One region of the Streptomyces sp. NPDC004788 genome, then DNA from elsewhere that is predicted to be linked to it. Evidence: riboswitches for the same ligand, from Rfam matches in the RefSeq annotation. Region 1 holds a riboswitch; the other holds the start of a gene.
What was found. Region 1 has a riboswitch for cobalamin ahead of ACWEJX_RS08670 (ribonucleoside-diphosphate reductase subunit alpha). Riboswitches for the same ligand answer to the same signal wherever they lie in the genome.

Region 1 (8,274 bases):
GGACTTCATCAAGCCGGACGCCACCGCCGAGCAGGAGACCAAGGTCTCCAAGCTGGTCTCGCTCCTGGTGAAGGTCGGCGCCCTGGTCTTCGTCCTCACCATGGACAAGACCGTCGCCATCAACTTCCAGCTGCTCGGCGGCATCTGGATCCTGCAGACCTTCCCGTCCCTGGTCGGCGGCCTCTTCACCCGCTGGCCGCACCGCTGGGCGCTGCTCGCCGGCTGGGCCGTCGGCATGGTCTACGGCACCGCCGCCGCGTACGGGGTCGCCAGCCCCACCCAGAAGCACTTCGGCGGCTCCGCGGCCGAGATCCCGGGCATCGGCGAGATCGGCTACATCGGCCTCACCGCCTTCGTCCTCAACGTCCTCGTCACCGTCGTCCTCACCCTGGTCCTGCGCTCCGTCGGCACCCCCGACGGCGTCGACGAGACCTCGCCGGAGGACTACACGGCCGACGCGGGCGACGCGGGCGTCGTCACCGAACTGCCGAAGGTCGGCACCGGCCACTGACCCGGCACGACACGGCTGCGCCCGCCCCCTGGATTCCGGGAGGCGGGCGCGGCCGTGTCGGGTGCAGACTGCCGGGCATGGACTTCACGATCAGGGCGGTACGGCCCGAGGAGTACGAGGAGCTCGGCGAGATCACCGGTCGGGCGTACCTCGACGACGGCTTCCTCGTCTTCGGCGACAGCGACTGGTACCTGGGCGAACTGCGGGACGTGGCCAAGCGGGCCGCGCGGTCCGACGTCCTCGTCGCCGTCGACGGGGACGGCACGGTGCTGGGCGGCGTGACCTTCGTGCCGGAGCCGGGGGCGATGGCCGACCTGGCCGGCGCGGGCGAGGCGGAGATCCGGATGCTGGCCGTCGACGGCGCGGCCCGCGGCCGGGGCGTCGGGGAGGCGCTCGTACGGGCGTGCGTGGAGCGGGCACGGGCCGCCGGCTGCGTGCGGATCGTACTGTCCACCCAGTCCACGATGCACGGCGCGCACCGCATCTACGAACGGCTCGGCTTCCACCGGACCCCGGAACGGGACTGGAACCCCATCCCCGACCAGCCCGAGTTCACACTGCTCAGCTACTCACTGGAGCTGAACGAACGCTGACGACACACAACATGTGGGGGGTGCTCCGAGGGGCGCCCCCCACATGTATGCTCGTCCTCGCTGTCGCCGCAGGGGAATCCGGTGCAAATCCGGAACTGTCCCGCAACGGTGTACCAAGTGCGTTTCCGTACGACGTGAGTCCGAGGACCTGCCGACAGCGCGCCCGGTCCGTCCGTTCCGGGTGTCACTGACGTCCGGGCCTCGCGGAGTGGGCCGGTGGACGCGGCGCCGCCGTGCGTACGGCGCCCGTTGCCGCCTCCCGTCCTGGCCCCGTGCCGAGCGAGGGAGAGCCCCCACGTGACCATCGCGCCCGCCGATCCGGCTTCGGCCGAGGCTTCCGCGGTCGAGACCGACGGCCCCGGGACCGCGCTGCTGCGGACCCTGACCGATCTCACCGCCGACCTCCCGGACACCGACCCCGGCCGGGTCGCCGCCGCCGCGCTGCGCGGCCGGCACCCCGGCTCGGACGAGGCGGAGCTGCGCGAGCTGGCCACGGAGGCCGCCGCCGGGCTGATCGCCGAGGACCCGGCGTACTCCCGGCTCGCCGCCCGGCTCCTGACGATCACGATCGCCCAGGAGGCGGCCGGCCAGGGCGCGGTGTCCTTCGCCGCCTCCGTCGCCGTCGGCCACCGCGAGGGCCTGATCGCCGACCGCACGGCCGACTTCGTCGCCCTGCACGCGGAGCGGCTCGACGCGACGATCGACGCGGCCGCCGACGACCGCTTCGGCTACTTCGGCCTGCGCACGCTCTACTCGCGCTACCTGCTGCGCCACCCGATCACCCGCAAGGTCATCGAGACCCCGCAGCACTTCATGCTGCGCGTGGCCGCCGGCCTCGCCGAGGACGACTCGGTCCGCGCGCTCGACGAGGTGACGGCGCTCTACGGCCTGATGAGCCGCCTGGACTACCTGCCGTCCTCCCCCACGCTCTTCAACTCCGGCACCCGCCACCCGCAGATGTCGTCCTGCTACCTGCTCGACTCGCCGCAGGACGAGCTGGACTCCATCTACGACCGCTACCACCAGGTCGCGCGGCTGTCGAAGCACGCGGGCGGCATCGGTCTGTCGTACTCCCGCATCCGCGCCCGCGGTTCGCTGATCCGCGGCACCAACGGGCACTCCAACGGCATCGTCCCGTTCCTGAAGACGCTGGACGCCTCCGTCGCCGCCGTGAACCAGGGCGGCCGCCGCAAGGGCGCCGCCGCGGTCTACCTGGAGACCTGGCACGCGGACATCGAGGAGTTCCTGGAGCTCCGCGACAACACCGGCGAGGACGCCCGCCGTACGCACAACCTCAACCTCGCGCACTGGATCCCGGACGAGTTCATGCGCCGGGTCAACGCGGACGCCGAGTGGTCGCTGTTCTCGCCGGCCGACGTTCCCGAGCTGGTCGACCTGTACGGCGAGGAGTTCGACGCCGCCTACCGCAAGGCCGAGGCGGCGGGCCTGGCCCGCAAGACCATGCCGGCCCGCGACCTGTACGGCCGCATGATGCGCACCCTGGCGCAGACCGGCAACGGCTGGATGACCTTCAAGGACGCCGCCAACCGGACCGCGAACCAGACCGCAGAGCCCGGCACGGTCGTCCACTCCTCCAACCTCTGCACCGAGATCATCGAGGTCACCAACGACGGCGAGACCGCCGTCTGCAACCTCGGCTCGGTCAACCTGGGCGCCTTCGTCGTCGGTTCGGACATCGACTGGGAGCGCCTCGACGCGACCGTCCGCACCGCCGTCACGTTCCTCGACCGGGTCGTCGACATCAACTTCTACCCGACCGAGCAGGCCGGCCGCTCCAACGCCAAGTGGCGTCCGGTGGGCCTGGGCGCGATGGGCCTCCAGGACGTCTTCTTCAAGCTGCGGCTGCCCTTCGACTCGGCCGAGGCGCGCGCCCTGTCCACCCGGATCGCCGAGCGGATCATGCTCGCCGCGTACGAGGCGTCCGCCGACCTCGCCGAGCGCAACGGCCCGCTGCCGGCCTGGGACAAGACCCGCACCGCGCGCGGTGTGCTGCACCCGGACCACTACGACGTCGAGCTGAACTGGCCGGAGCGCTGGGCCGCGCTGCGCGAGCGGATCGCCGCCGTCGGCATGCGCAACAGCCTGCTGCTCGCCATCGCCCCGACCGCGACGATCGCCTCGATCGCGGGCGTCTACGAGTGCATCGAGCCGCAGGTCTCCAACCTGTTCAAGCGCGAGACGCTGTCCGGCGAGTTCCTCCAGGTCAACTCGTACCTGGTGGCGGAGCTCAAGGAGCTCGGCGTGTGGGACGCGCAGACCCGTGAGGCGCTGCGCGACGCCAACGGCTCGGTGGCCGGCTTCGGCTGGGTGCCGGCCGAGGTGCGCGAGCTGTACCGCACGGCCTGGGAGATCCCGCAGCGCGGCCTGATCGACATGGCCGCCGCCCGCACCCCGTTCCTGGACCAGGCGCAGTCCCTGAACCTGTTCATGGAGACGCCGACCATCGGCAAGCTGTCGTCGATGTACGCGTACGCCTGGAAGCAGGGCCTGAAGACCACGTACTACCTGCGCTCGCGTCCGGCGACCCGGATCGCCCGCGCCGCCCAGGCCACCACGATCCCCGTCCAGCAGGCCGCGCCCGACGCGGACGCCGTCGCCTGCTCCCTGGAGAACCCCGAGTCCTGCGAGGCATGCCAGTAATGAGCACCACCCGTAAGAACAACCTGCTCGACCCGGGCTTCGAACTGACCCTGCGTCCGATGCGCTACCCGGACTTCTACGAGCGCTACCGGGACGCCATCAAGAACACCTGGACCGTGGAGGAGGTCGACCTCCACTCGGACGTCGCCGACCTCGCCAAGCTGTCCCCGGGCGAGCAGCACATGATCGGCCGTCTCGTCGCCTTCTTCGCGACCGGCGACTCGATCGTGGCCAACAACCTGGTGCTGACGCTCTACAAGCACATCAACTCCCCGGAGGCGCGCCTCTACCTGAGCCGCCAGCTCTTCGAGGAGGCCGTGCACGTCCAGTTCTATCTGACGCTGCTCGACACCTACCTGCCCGACCCGGACGACCGCGCGGCGGCCTTCGCGGCCGTCGAGAACATCCCGTCGATCCGCGAGAAGGCGCAGTTCTGCTTCAAGTGGATGGACTCGGTCGAGAAGATCGAGCGCCTGGAGACGGCCGCCGACCGGCGCCGCTTCCTGCTCAACCTGATCTGCTTCGCCGCCTGCATCGAGGGCCTGTTCTTCTACGGCGCCTTCGCCTACGTGTACTGGTTCCGCAGCCGCGGTCTGCTGCACGGCCTGGCCACCGGCACCAACTGGGTGTTCCGGGACGAGACGATGCACATGAACTTCGCCTTCGAGGTCGTGGACACCGTCCGCAAGGAGGAGCCGGAGCTCTTCGACGACGAGCTGCAGCAGCAGGTCACCGACATGCTGAAGGAGGCCGTCGAGGCGGAGCTCCAGTTCGGCCAGGACCTGTGCGGTGACGGCCTGCCGGGCATGAACACGGAGTCGATGCGCGAGTACCTCCAGTGCGTCGCCGACCAGCGCCTGACCCGCCTGGGCTTCGCCCCGGTGTTCGGCTCGGAGAACCCGTTCGCGTTCATGGAGCTCCAGGGCGTCCAGGAGCTGACGAACTTCTTCGAGCGCCGGCCGTCCGCCTACCAGGTGGCGGTCGAGGGCTCGGTCGACCTCGACGAGGACTTCTGATCGCCTCGGTTCCGGACGCGTAGGGTGCCCGGCATGGGGATCCTCCTACGCGCGCGGCTCGGCACGCGCCTCTTGGCGTGCTCCGCCGCTCTGCTCACCGTCGCCGCGGGCCTGGGAATCAGGTCCGCGGCGTCGGGCGTCGTCGCGAAGTACGCGGGCGACGCGCTCTACACGCTCCTCGTCCTGGCCCTGGTGGTGCTGGTCGCGCCGCGGGTCCGGCCGGCCGTGGCGGCCTGGGTGGCCCTCGGGTTCAGCTGGGCCGTGGAGCTGTTCCAGCTGACCGGCGTACCGGCGGAGCTGGCCGCGCGCAGCACGCTCGCGCGCCTCGTGCTCGGCACGACGTTCAACGTGCCGGACCTGTTCTGGTACGCGATCGGCGCGGCGGTCGGCTGGGCCGTCCACCGCGCCGTGGGTGCGCGCAGGGGCGAGGGTCAGTCGTTCGGGACGACCGGGTAGCGCGGCGTGCCCTCTTCCATCTGGCGCAGGGCGTCCTTGCGGTCCCGCTTCGACAGCTTGTCGATGTAGAGGAAGCCGTAGAGGTGGTCCGTCTCGTGCTGGAGGCAGCGGGCGAAGTAGCCGGTGCCGCGGACCTTGATCGGGTTGCCCTTCATGTCCTGGCCGGTGACCTCGGCGTAGTCCGGGCGGGCCAGCTCGGCGTACGCGGTCGGCACCGAGAGGCAGCCCTCGTTGGAGTCGTCGAGGTGCCGCCGGTCGGCCGGCAGATCGACGAGGACCGGGTTGATCACGTGACCGACGTGGCGCTTGCCCTCGTCGTCCATGCAGTCGTAGACGAAGACCTTCAGGTCGACGCCGATCTGGTTGGCGGCGAGGCCGACGCCCTCGGCGGTGCGCTGGCTGGCGAACATGTCGTCGATGAGCTGCGCCAGCTCGTCGTCGAAGTCGGTGACGTCCTTGCACTCCCGGTGCAGGACGGGGTTGCCCACGACCGTGATGGGGCGCGAGGTGCCGCGCTCGCGGTGGGCGGCCTCGCGGGCCTCGGTGTCCTCGGTGTCGACGATGAAGCCCTCGTCGTCCACGGCGTACACGCCCGTCTGCTCCTGCTCAGTGCCCTGCTGCGACATCTCCGCCGTACGCCCTCTTCCTCGGACCTGGAACCTGTACCGGGTACAGCCTACGGGCAGCGGTCAGCAGACTTCCTCCAGATCACGCCATTCCCGGCTGTCCGGGCTGTCCGCCACCCAGCTGTCGAGCAGCCCCCGGACCAGGCCGGCGGGGGCCGCGATGCCGCACTCCCGCTCGGGCACCCACAGCTCGCCGGGCGAGCGGTGGCCGAGCGGACCGGGGTGCCCAGGCTCGCTGTGGTCGTGCGGGTCCAGGTGCTCGCCCTCGCCCTCGGCGCTGGGCATGGTCGACTCGGAGCAGGCGCGGCAGAGCAGCCGTACGGAGGACGACCAGTCCTCGGCGGCGAAGCCCGCGTCGGCGGCGAGCTGCTCCAGGGCGTCCCGGTCGGCCTCGGTGGCGGCCTCCAGGAGCACCACCCAGGTGGGCACCGGCGACGGCGCCCACAGCTCGATCTCGTCGAAGACCGGGTACGAGGGGCCGGCGCTGGTGGTGCGCTCGCCGTTGGGCACGCCGTCGTGCAGCACGACCTCGCCCCAGCGCCGCCCGGACGACGGCAGCGGGATGGACAGGACCTCGATCCGGGCCGGGTCGAGCCGGCGGCCCCAGACAACCTCGGCCTCGCCCTCCGGGGAGAGCCGCACGGCCGCGCTGCCGAGCTCCATCCCGGCCGGCTCGCCGGTGCCGGCGGCGGCCCCGGGGACCTTCAGGCCGTACGCCTGCCAGGCGCGGCGGGCCAGCGGCCAGTCCTGCAGGGCGGTGGCGGCGATGCCCACGTTCCACCAGTCGGGGGCGCCGGTCTCCTTGTCGAGCAGCGCGACGGCCCGCAGGCCCGCGGCCCTGGCCTGTTCCCAGTCGTGCCGGAACTTGTGCAGCAGGGCCAGGTTGAACCAGGACTCGGAGAGCCAGGGCTCCAGGTCCGCCGCGCGCGTCAGCAGCGCGCCCGCGTCCTCGTACCGGCCGTCGCCGATCAGCGTGAACGCGCGGTCGGTGGCCTGCCGCCACGAGGCGGAGGGCCGATGCCGTACCTTCCCGAAGATCCTCACGATTCCCGCCTGCCGGTCGCTTCACCCTCTTGTTCGCATCCAACCATGCCCGGTCGGACGCGCGCTCATTACCCGTGGGTTACCCCGGTGGAACGGGGGCGATGCCGCCCTTGACGCCTCCTCTCGCGAGGACCCGGGCGAGCGATTCGACGACGTCGGGGTGGTAGTCGCGGGCGGTGCCGAGCCGGAGCCGTTCGAGCGCGCCCAGGCCGCCGCCCGCGCTGCCGGCGGCGAGGTCGTCGTAGGCGTTGACGACCCGGACGATCCGGGCGGGCAGCGGCTGCTCGCGGTACGGGTCGGCCTGCCGCTCGACGACGACGGCGACGGCCGCCGGGACGCCGGTCTGGCGCACCACGGCCGCGCCGAGCAGGGCGATCCGGCGCTGCTCCTCGGCGGGCAGCAGCGCGGTGGCGCCGCCGTCGACGGGATCGACGAGGGAGAGCTGACCGATGTCGTGCATGAGCGCCGCGTATTCGAGGACGGTCAGGTCGGGCCCGGACAGGCCCAGCTCCCGGCCCACCGCCCGGCTGAGCGCGGCGACCCGGTGGGCGTGGCCGGGCGGGGTGCAACCGGCGATCTCGGTGGCCCGGGCGAGCGAGGCGATGGTCTCCCGGTTGGTGGTGCGCACGGCCGCGTACCGCCGGAAGGAGACCTGGGTGAGCAGCAGCGGCACCGCGAAGACGGGCAGCGCCCACAGTCCGGCGGCGGCCACCCCGAGAGCCATGACGGCGCCGGTGGCGCAGACGGCGGAGCCGATGCCGAGCAGCGCGCGCAGCTCGTCCCGGAGCAGCGGGCCGAAGGGGTGCCCCGTGCGGGCACGGTGCAGAACGGCGCCGAGGACGGCGTCGCAGAGGGCGGTGAGGAGCAGCAGGGCGACCAGGAAGAGGGTGTACGAGGGGCTCTGGCCGAGGTGGGCGGTGATGGTGCCCTGGTTGTAGAGGGGCTGGAAGCAGCTGGCGGCGAAGCCGACGGTGAGGATGCGCCGGGCGAGCTGGTCGAGGTCGGGGCCGTTGCCGCGGGCCACGTGGGGCACGGTGCCGACGAGGCCGGCCGCGACGACGACGGCGACGGTCTGGAGCACTCCGTGAGTGGTGACCTGGCCGCCGTTCTGGCCGAGCAGCGCATACGCGAGGGCGCCGGCGGAGGCGAGTGGCGCGGGTTCCCGCTCCTCGGGCGCGGCTCCGCGCCGGGTGAGTTCGCCGAGCGCGATGAGGACGCCGAAGGCGACGGCGATGCCGGGGTCGGCGAGGCCGCGCCAGAGGGTGACGCCGAGGCCGCCGAGGGTGAGCAGCAGGGCGGCCGCGCGGACGGTGCCGACGGTGGCGCGGGCGGCGGCCGGGGCGGCCGGGGGGCTCACGCCCGCTCCT
Region 2 (6,500 bases), on a different contig from region 1:
CGTCGTCGCGGCCTTCCTGGTCGCCTCCTGCGTCGGCATCTGGCTCGTCTCGCGCCGCCAGGTCGTCGACCACACCAACGTCAACGACGTCGAGACCGCGACCGCCACGGCCACCGAGACCGAGACCCCGGGTGTCGTGACCACCGCCATCGCGGCCGTCACCCCGCCGCCGGCCGGCTCCGTCGCCGCCGTCGCGGACGCGGACCTGAAGGCCACCATCCCCGCCCCGAACCCCGCGGACCCGGCCGCTCCGGCCGCCCCCGCCGCCGCGGTCTGACGGATCTCACGGAACTGGAAGCACGGACATGAAGATCGACTGGGCAGCTCTCGGCTCCGTCTTCGGAGTCAGCCTCGTGGTGACCGTCGCCCTCGTGGGCTTCTTCACCCTCGGCGTCGCCGGCCTCTCCAAGCAGGAGGAGGCCGCGTCCAACGGCGGCTCGGCCCCACTGGCCCGCACCGGCGCGTACGCCTGCTTCGCGCTCTGCGCGGCGGCCGTGGCGTACGGCATCTACCTGATCGTCGCCTGACCCGCACGATCCCGGACCCACCGGCCGGGCGGTCCGCAGCACGCCTGCGGACCGCCCGGCCGCTTGTGTGTGCCGCCGTGCTCGGGTGCCGTGCTCGGGTGCCGTGTTTGTGGTGCTTCGCACAGTGACCCGACGCAGGTCAAGGGTGAGTTGACGGGTGTTCGCGGGGCGTGGTGGACTGCCGGAGCCATTACGGCGGCAAGTAGAGGAAGTCCGGTGCGATTCCGGCGCGGTCCCGCCACTGTGACCGGCCCCACGGGCCGGGAGTCAGGAACTCTCGCCGCCGGTCACGTCGATCCAGGGCGCGGACCCTGAGTGAGGACACAGCGCCATGCCCGGCCGCGGCCCGAGCCCGTCCCGCACCACAGCCGTCTTCGCATACGGAGCGGCCGCCGGCCTCGCCGTCGACCTGCTCGTCGGCGACCCCCGGCGCGCCCATCCCGTCGCCGCCTTCGGCCGCGCGGCCGCCGCCGTCGAGCAGCGCCTGCACCGCGACCACCGCGCCTGGGGCGCCCTGCACACGGCCGTCTGCGCCGGCGGCACCGTCGCACTCGGCGCCCTCGCCGCCCGCACGGTACGGGGCAGCCGGGCCGCCTCCGCCGCCCTGACCGCCGCCTCCGTGTGGGCCGTGGTCGGCGGTACGACCCTGGGTCGCGAGGCCCGCGCGATCGGCGGCGCGCTCGCCGCCGGCGACCTGGAGGTCGCCCGGGAACGGATGCCGCACCTGGTCGGCCGCGACCCGCAGGCGCTCGACGGGCCCGCGATGGCCCGCGCGGTCGTCGAGTCGGTCGCCGAGAACACCTCCGACGCCGTCGTGGGCGCCCTCTTCTGGGGCGCGGTCGCGGGCGTGCCGGGCCTGCTCGGCTTCCGCGCGGTCAACACCCTGGACGCCATGGTCGGCCACAAGTCGCCGCGCTACCGGCGCTTCGGCTGGGCCTCGGCCCGGCTCGACGACCTCGCCGGCTGGCCCGGCGCCCGGCTCACCGCCGCGCTCGCCGCCGTGGCGGGCCGCGACGCGCGGGGCGCCGTACGGGCCTGGCGGGCGGACGCGGGCAAGCACCCGAGCCCCAACGCCGGCCCGGTGGAGGCCGCCTTCGCCGGGGCGCTCGGCGTACGGCTCGGCGGCACCCTGTCGTACGGCGGCCGGGTCGAACACCGGCCGGTCCTCAACGCGGACGGGCGGCCCGTCGAGGTGGCGGACATCGAGCGGGCCGTCACGCTGTCCCGCCGGGTGACCTGGCTGACCCTGGCCGCCTGTGTCGGCGGCCGGACCATCATCAGTGCCGTACGCGGCAGGAAGCGGAGGGGCGCATGAAGGGCGGGGGGCTGCTCGTCGCCGGGACCACGTCCGACGCGGGCAAGAGCGTCGTCACGGCCGGCATCTGCCGGTGGCTGGTCCGGCAGGGCCTGAAGGTCGCGCCGTTCAAGGGACAGAACATGTCCCTGAACTCCTTCGTGACCCGGGAGGGCGCCGAGATCGGCCGTGCCCAGGCCATGCAGGCGCAGGCCGCGCGCGTCGAGCCGACGGCGCTGATGAACCCGGTGCTGCTCAAGCCCGGCAGCGACCGCTCCAGCCAGGTGATCCTCATGGGCAAACCGGTCGGCGAGCTGAGCGCCCGGGGCTACCACGGCGGCCGGCAGCAGCAGCTCTTCGAGCCGGTCCTCGGCTGCCTGGAGGAGCTGCGCGCCACGCACGACGCGGTGATCTGCGAGGGCGCGGGCAGCCCGGCCGAGATCAACCTGCGGCGCACCGACATCGTCAACATGGGCATCGCGCGGGCGGCGCGGCTCCCCGTCGTCGTGGTCGGCGACATCGACCGCGGCGGCGTCTTCGCCCAGTTCTTCGGCACGACCGCGCTCCTCGCGCCCGAGGACCAGCGGCTCGTCGCCGGCTACCTGGTGAACAAGTTCCGCGGCGACGTCACACTGCTCGAACCGGGCCTCGACATGCTGCACGGCCTCACCGGCCGCCGCACCTTCGGCGTCCTGCCGTACGCCCACGGCCTCGGCATCGACGAGGAGGACGGCCTGCGCGTCTCGCTGCGCGGCACGGTCCGCGAGTCCGTCGTCGCGCCGCCGGTCGGCGAGGACGTGCTGCGGGTCGCCGTCTGCGCCGTACCCCTCATGTCCAACTTCACCGACGTCGACGCGCTGGCCGCCGAGCCGGGCGTGGTCGTGCGCTTCGTCGACCGCCCGGAGGAGCTGGCCGACGCGGACCTGGTGGTGGTGCCGGGCACCCGCGGCACGGTCAAGGCACTGGCCTGGCTGCGCGAACGCGGCCTGGCCGACGCGCTCGCCCGGCGCGCCGCCGAGGGCCGTCCGGTCCTCGGCATCTGCGGCGGCTTCCAGGTCCTCGGCGAGCACATCGACGACGAGGTCGAGTCGAAGGCCGGCTCCGTCGAGGGGCTCGGCCTCCTGCCCGTGCGGGTCCGCTTCGCGCCCGAGAAGACGCTGGCCCGCCCGGTCGGCGAGGCCCTCGGCGAGCCCGTCGAGGGGTACGAGATCCACCACGGCGTCGCGGACGTACGGGGCGGGGAGGCGTTCCTGGACGGCTGCCGCGTCGGCGCGGTCTGGGGCACCCACTGGCACGGCTCCCTGGAGAGCGACGGCTTCCGCCGCGCCTTCCTGCGCGAGGTCGCGGCGGCGGCCGGGCGGCGCTTCGTGCCCGCGCCCGACACGTCGTTCGGCGCCCTGCGCGAGGAACAGCTGGACCGCCTCGGCGACCTGATCGAGGAGCACGCCGACACGGACGCGCTGCTCCGGCTGATCGAGAAGGGCGCGCCGGAGGGGCTGCCGTTCGTGCCGCCGGGGGCGCCGTGAGCGCCGGTCGGGCCGTACGGGTTGCGCGGAGTACGCGGATTACGCGGCGAAGCCGCGCGGGGGCCGGCACGAGGGGGATTCCCCTCGCCCACTGGGCAGGAAGCGTGCCGGGACGGCATGTTGACGACGCGTCATCGCGAACCGAAGGAGCTACCCACCGATGAGCACCCGCTATCCGTTCACCGCCGTCGTCGGCATGGACGATCTGCGGCTCGCGCTGCTGCTGAACGCCGTGAGCCCGGCGGTGGGCGGTGTCCTCGTGCGCGGCGAGAAGGGGACCGCGAAGAGCACGGCCGTACGCGCGCTGGCCGAGCTGCTGCCCGAGGTGGCGGTGGTCGCCGGGTGCCGCTTCAGCTGTGATCCGGCCGCGCCCGATCCGGGGTGCCCGGACGGGCCGCACGGGGAGGGCGCCCGGGAGGCGCGGCCCGCGCGGATGGTCGAGCTGCCCGTCGGCGCGTCCGAGGACCGGCTCGTCGGCTCGCTCGACATCGAGAAGGCGCTCGCCGAGGGCGTGAAGGCGTTCGAGCCGGGACTGCTCGCGGCGGCGCACCGGGGGATCCTGTACGTCGACGAGGTCAACCTCCTGAGCGACCACCTCATCGACCACCTCCTCGACGCCGCCGCCATGGGCTCCTCGTACGTCGAGCGCGAAGGCGTCTCCGTACGTCACGCGGCCCGCTTCCTGCTCGTCGGCACGATGAACCCCGAAGAGGGCGAGCTGCGGCCCCAGTTGCTCGACCGGTTCGGGCTGACCGTGGAGGTGGCCGCCTCCCGCGAGCCCGAGCAGCGGGTGGAGGTCGTGCGGCGCCGGCTGGCGTTCGAGGACGACCCGGCCGGGTTCGTGGCGCGCTGGGCCGGCGAGGAGGCCGCGCTGCGGGAGCGGATCGTCGCCGCGCGGGAGTTGCTGCCGCAGGTGGTGCTCGGGGACGCGGTGCTGCTGCAGATCGCCGCGACCTGCGCCGCGTTCGAGGTCGACGGCATGCGCGCCGACATCGTCATGGCCCGCACGGCGACCGCGCTCGCCGCGTGGGCGGGGCGGACGGAGGTCACCTCCGAGGACGTACGGCAGGCGGCGCTGCTCGCGCTGCCCCACCGCCGTCGGCGCAATCCGTTCGACGCGCCCGGCCTTGACGAGGACAAGCTCGACGAGACCCTTGAGCAGTTCAAGGGCGACGACGAGCCCGATGACGAGCCCGAGCCCGAGCCGGACGGTCCGGGCGACGGAGGTCCCGGCGGTGGCGGTGGCGGCGGTGGCGGTGGCGGTGGCGGTGGCGGGATTCCGCCGCAGGGGGACGCGCCCGCGCCCGAGGAGGCCCCGGCGCCCGCGCCGGAGAGCGCACCCGCGCCCCAGGGTGGCGCCGGTTCCGGTGAGCGTGCCGCCGTCAAGGCCGGCGAGCCCTTCCGTACGAAGATGCTCAGCGTGCCGGGACTCGGCGAGGGCGCGGCCGGGCGCCGTTCCCGGGCCCGTACGGAGCACGGTCGGACCACCGGCGCGACCCGCCCCAAGGGCGCGCTGACCAAGCTGCACCTGGCCGCGACCGTGCAGGCCGCCGCCCCGCACCAGAGGGCGCGCGGCCGCGACGGCCGGGGTCTGGTGGTGCGGCGGGACGATCTGCGGCAGGCGGTCCGCGAGGGCCGGGAGGGCAATCTGGTCCTGTTCGTCGTGGACGCGTCCGGGTCGATGGCGGCGCGGCAGCGGATGAGCGCGGTGAAGGGCGCGGTGCTCTCGCTGCTGCTCGACGCGTACCAGCGGCGCGACAAGGTCGGTCTGGTGACCTTCCGCGGCAGGGGCGCCGAGCTCGCCCTGCCGCCGACCTCGTCGGTGGACGCGGCCGCGGCCCGGCTCGAACAGCTTCCCACCGGGGGCCGCACCCCGCTCTCCGCCGGTCTGCTCAAGGCGCACGACGTGCTGCGCGTGGAGCGGCTGCGCGACCCCTCGCGCCGTCCGCTGCTCGTCGTCGTGACCGACGGCCGCGCCACCGGCGGCGGCGCGGACCCGGTGGGGCTCGCGGCGCGGGCCGCGCGGCTGCACGCCGCCGACGGCACGGCCGCGGTGGTCGTGGACTGCGAGTCGGGCCCGGTGCGGCTCGGTCTCGCCGGGAACCTCGCCCGTGAACTCGGCGGCACCGCCGTCACCCTGGACGAACTGCGCGCCGACTCGATCGCCGGGCTCGTCCGTACCGTCCGTCACGCACAGGACAACCACTCTGCCGCCAGGAGGGCCGCGTAATGCCTAAGGGACAGCCGACCGTCGTTCCGGACGACGGTCTCACCACCCGCCAGCGCCGCAACCGGGCACTGGTGATGGTGCACACGGGCGTCGGCAAGGGGAAGTCGACCGCCGCGTTCGGCATGGCGCTGCGCGCCTGGAACCAGGGCTGGCCGATCGGGGTGTTCCAGTTCGTCAAGTCCGCGAAGTGGCGGGTCGGCGAGGAGAACGCGCTGAAGGCGCTCGGCGAGACCGGCAAGGGCGGCACGGTCGTCTGGAACAAAATGGGCGAGGGCTGGTCCTGGATCCAGCGCGAGGTCGCCGAGGGCGAGCAGTCGCACGAGGAGAAGGCGCGGGAGGGCTGGGAGCAGGTGAAGCGCGACCTGGCCGAGGAGAAGTACCGGTTCTACGTCCTCGACGAGTTCGCGTACCTGCTGCACTGGGGCTGGATCGACACCAAGGAGGTGATCGAGGTGCTCGCGAACCGTCCGGGGCAGCAGCACGTCGTCATCACCGGCCGCAACGCCCCGCAGGAGCTGATGGACTTCGCCGACCTCGTGACCGACATGTCGAAGGTGAAGCACCCGATGGACGCGGGTCAGAAGGGCCAGCGGGGCATCGAGTGGTAGCACGTCTCGTCATCGCCGCCCCGTCCTCGGGCGCGGGCAAGACCACGGTCGCGACCGGTCTGATGGCCGCGTTCGCCGGCCGTGGTCTCGCGGTCTCCCCGCACAAGGTCGGCCCGGACTACATCGACCCGGGCTACCACGCGCTCGCCACCGGGCGCCCGGGCCGCAACCTCGACGCGTTCATGTGCGGTACGGAGCTGATCGCGCCGCTGTTCGCGCACGGCGCGCGCGGCTGCGACCTGGCGGTCGTCGAGGGCGTGATGGGCCTGTACGACGGGGCGGCGGGCCAGGGTGAGCTGGCGTCGACGGCGCAGG

Region 2: it holds a riboswitch for cobalamin, as region 1 does, so the genes downstream of both, ACWEJX_RS05060 (cobalamin biosynthesis protein) here and ACWEJX_RS08670 (ribonucleoside-diphosphate reductase subunit alpha) in region 1, are expected to answer to the same signal.

The regions. Positions count from the first base shown of each region.
Region 1 is NZ_JBSGBF010000012.1:100,708-108,981, reverse strand. It holds partial or broken gene ACWEJX_RS08680 (sodium:solute symporter) at 1-511, shown strand, start outside; gene ACWEJX_RS08675 (GNAT family N-acetyltransferase) at 589-1,104, shown strand; cobalamin riboswitch at 1,152-1,274, shown strand; gene ACWEJX_RS08670 (ribonucleoside-diphosphate reductase subunit alpha) at 1,402-3,765, shown strand; gene ACWEJX_RS08665 (ribonucleotide-diphosphate reductase subunit beta) at 3,756-4,781, shown strand; gene ACWEJX_RS08660 (ribosomal maturation YjgA family protein) at 4,815-5,237, shown strand; gene def (peptide deformylase) at 5,213-5,863, opposite strand; gene ACWEJX_RS08650 (tetratricopeptide repeat protein) at 5,927-6,907, opposite strand; gene ACWEJX_RS08645 (HD-GYP domain-containing protein) at 6,987-8,264, opposite strand; gene ACWEJX_RS08640 (HD domain-containing phosphohydrolase) at 8,261-8,274, opposite strand, start outside.
Region 2 is NZ_JBSGBF010000006.1:12,446-18,945, forward strand. It holds gene ACWEJX_RS05050 (anion permease) at 1-277, shown strand, start outside; gene ACWEJX_RS05055 (hypothetical protein) at 306-527, shown strand; adenosylcobalamin (AdoCbl) riboswitch at 721-813, shown strand; gene ACWEJX_RS05060 (cobalamin biosynthesis protein) at 859-1,842, shown strand; gene ACWEJX_RS05065 (cobyric acid synthase) at 1,839-3,347, shown strand; gene ACWEJX_RS05070 (putative cobaltochelatase) at 3,508-5,577, shown strand; gene cobO (cob(I)yrinic acid a,c-diamide adenosyltransferase) at 5,577-6,185, shown strand; gene ACWEJX_RS05080 (cobyrinate a,c-diamide synthase) at 6,179-6,500, shown strand, end outside.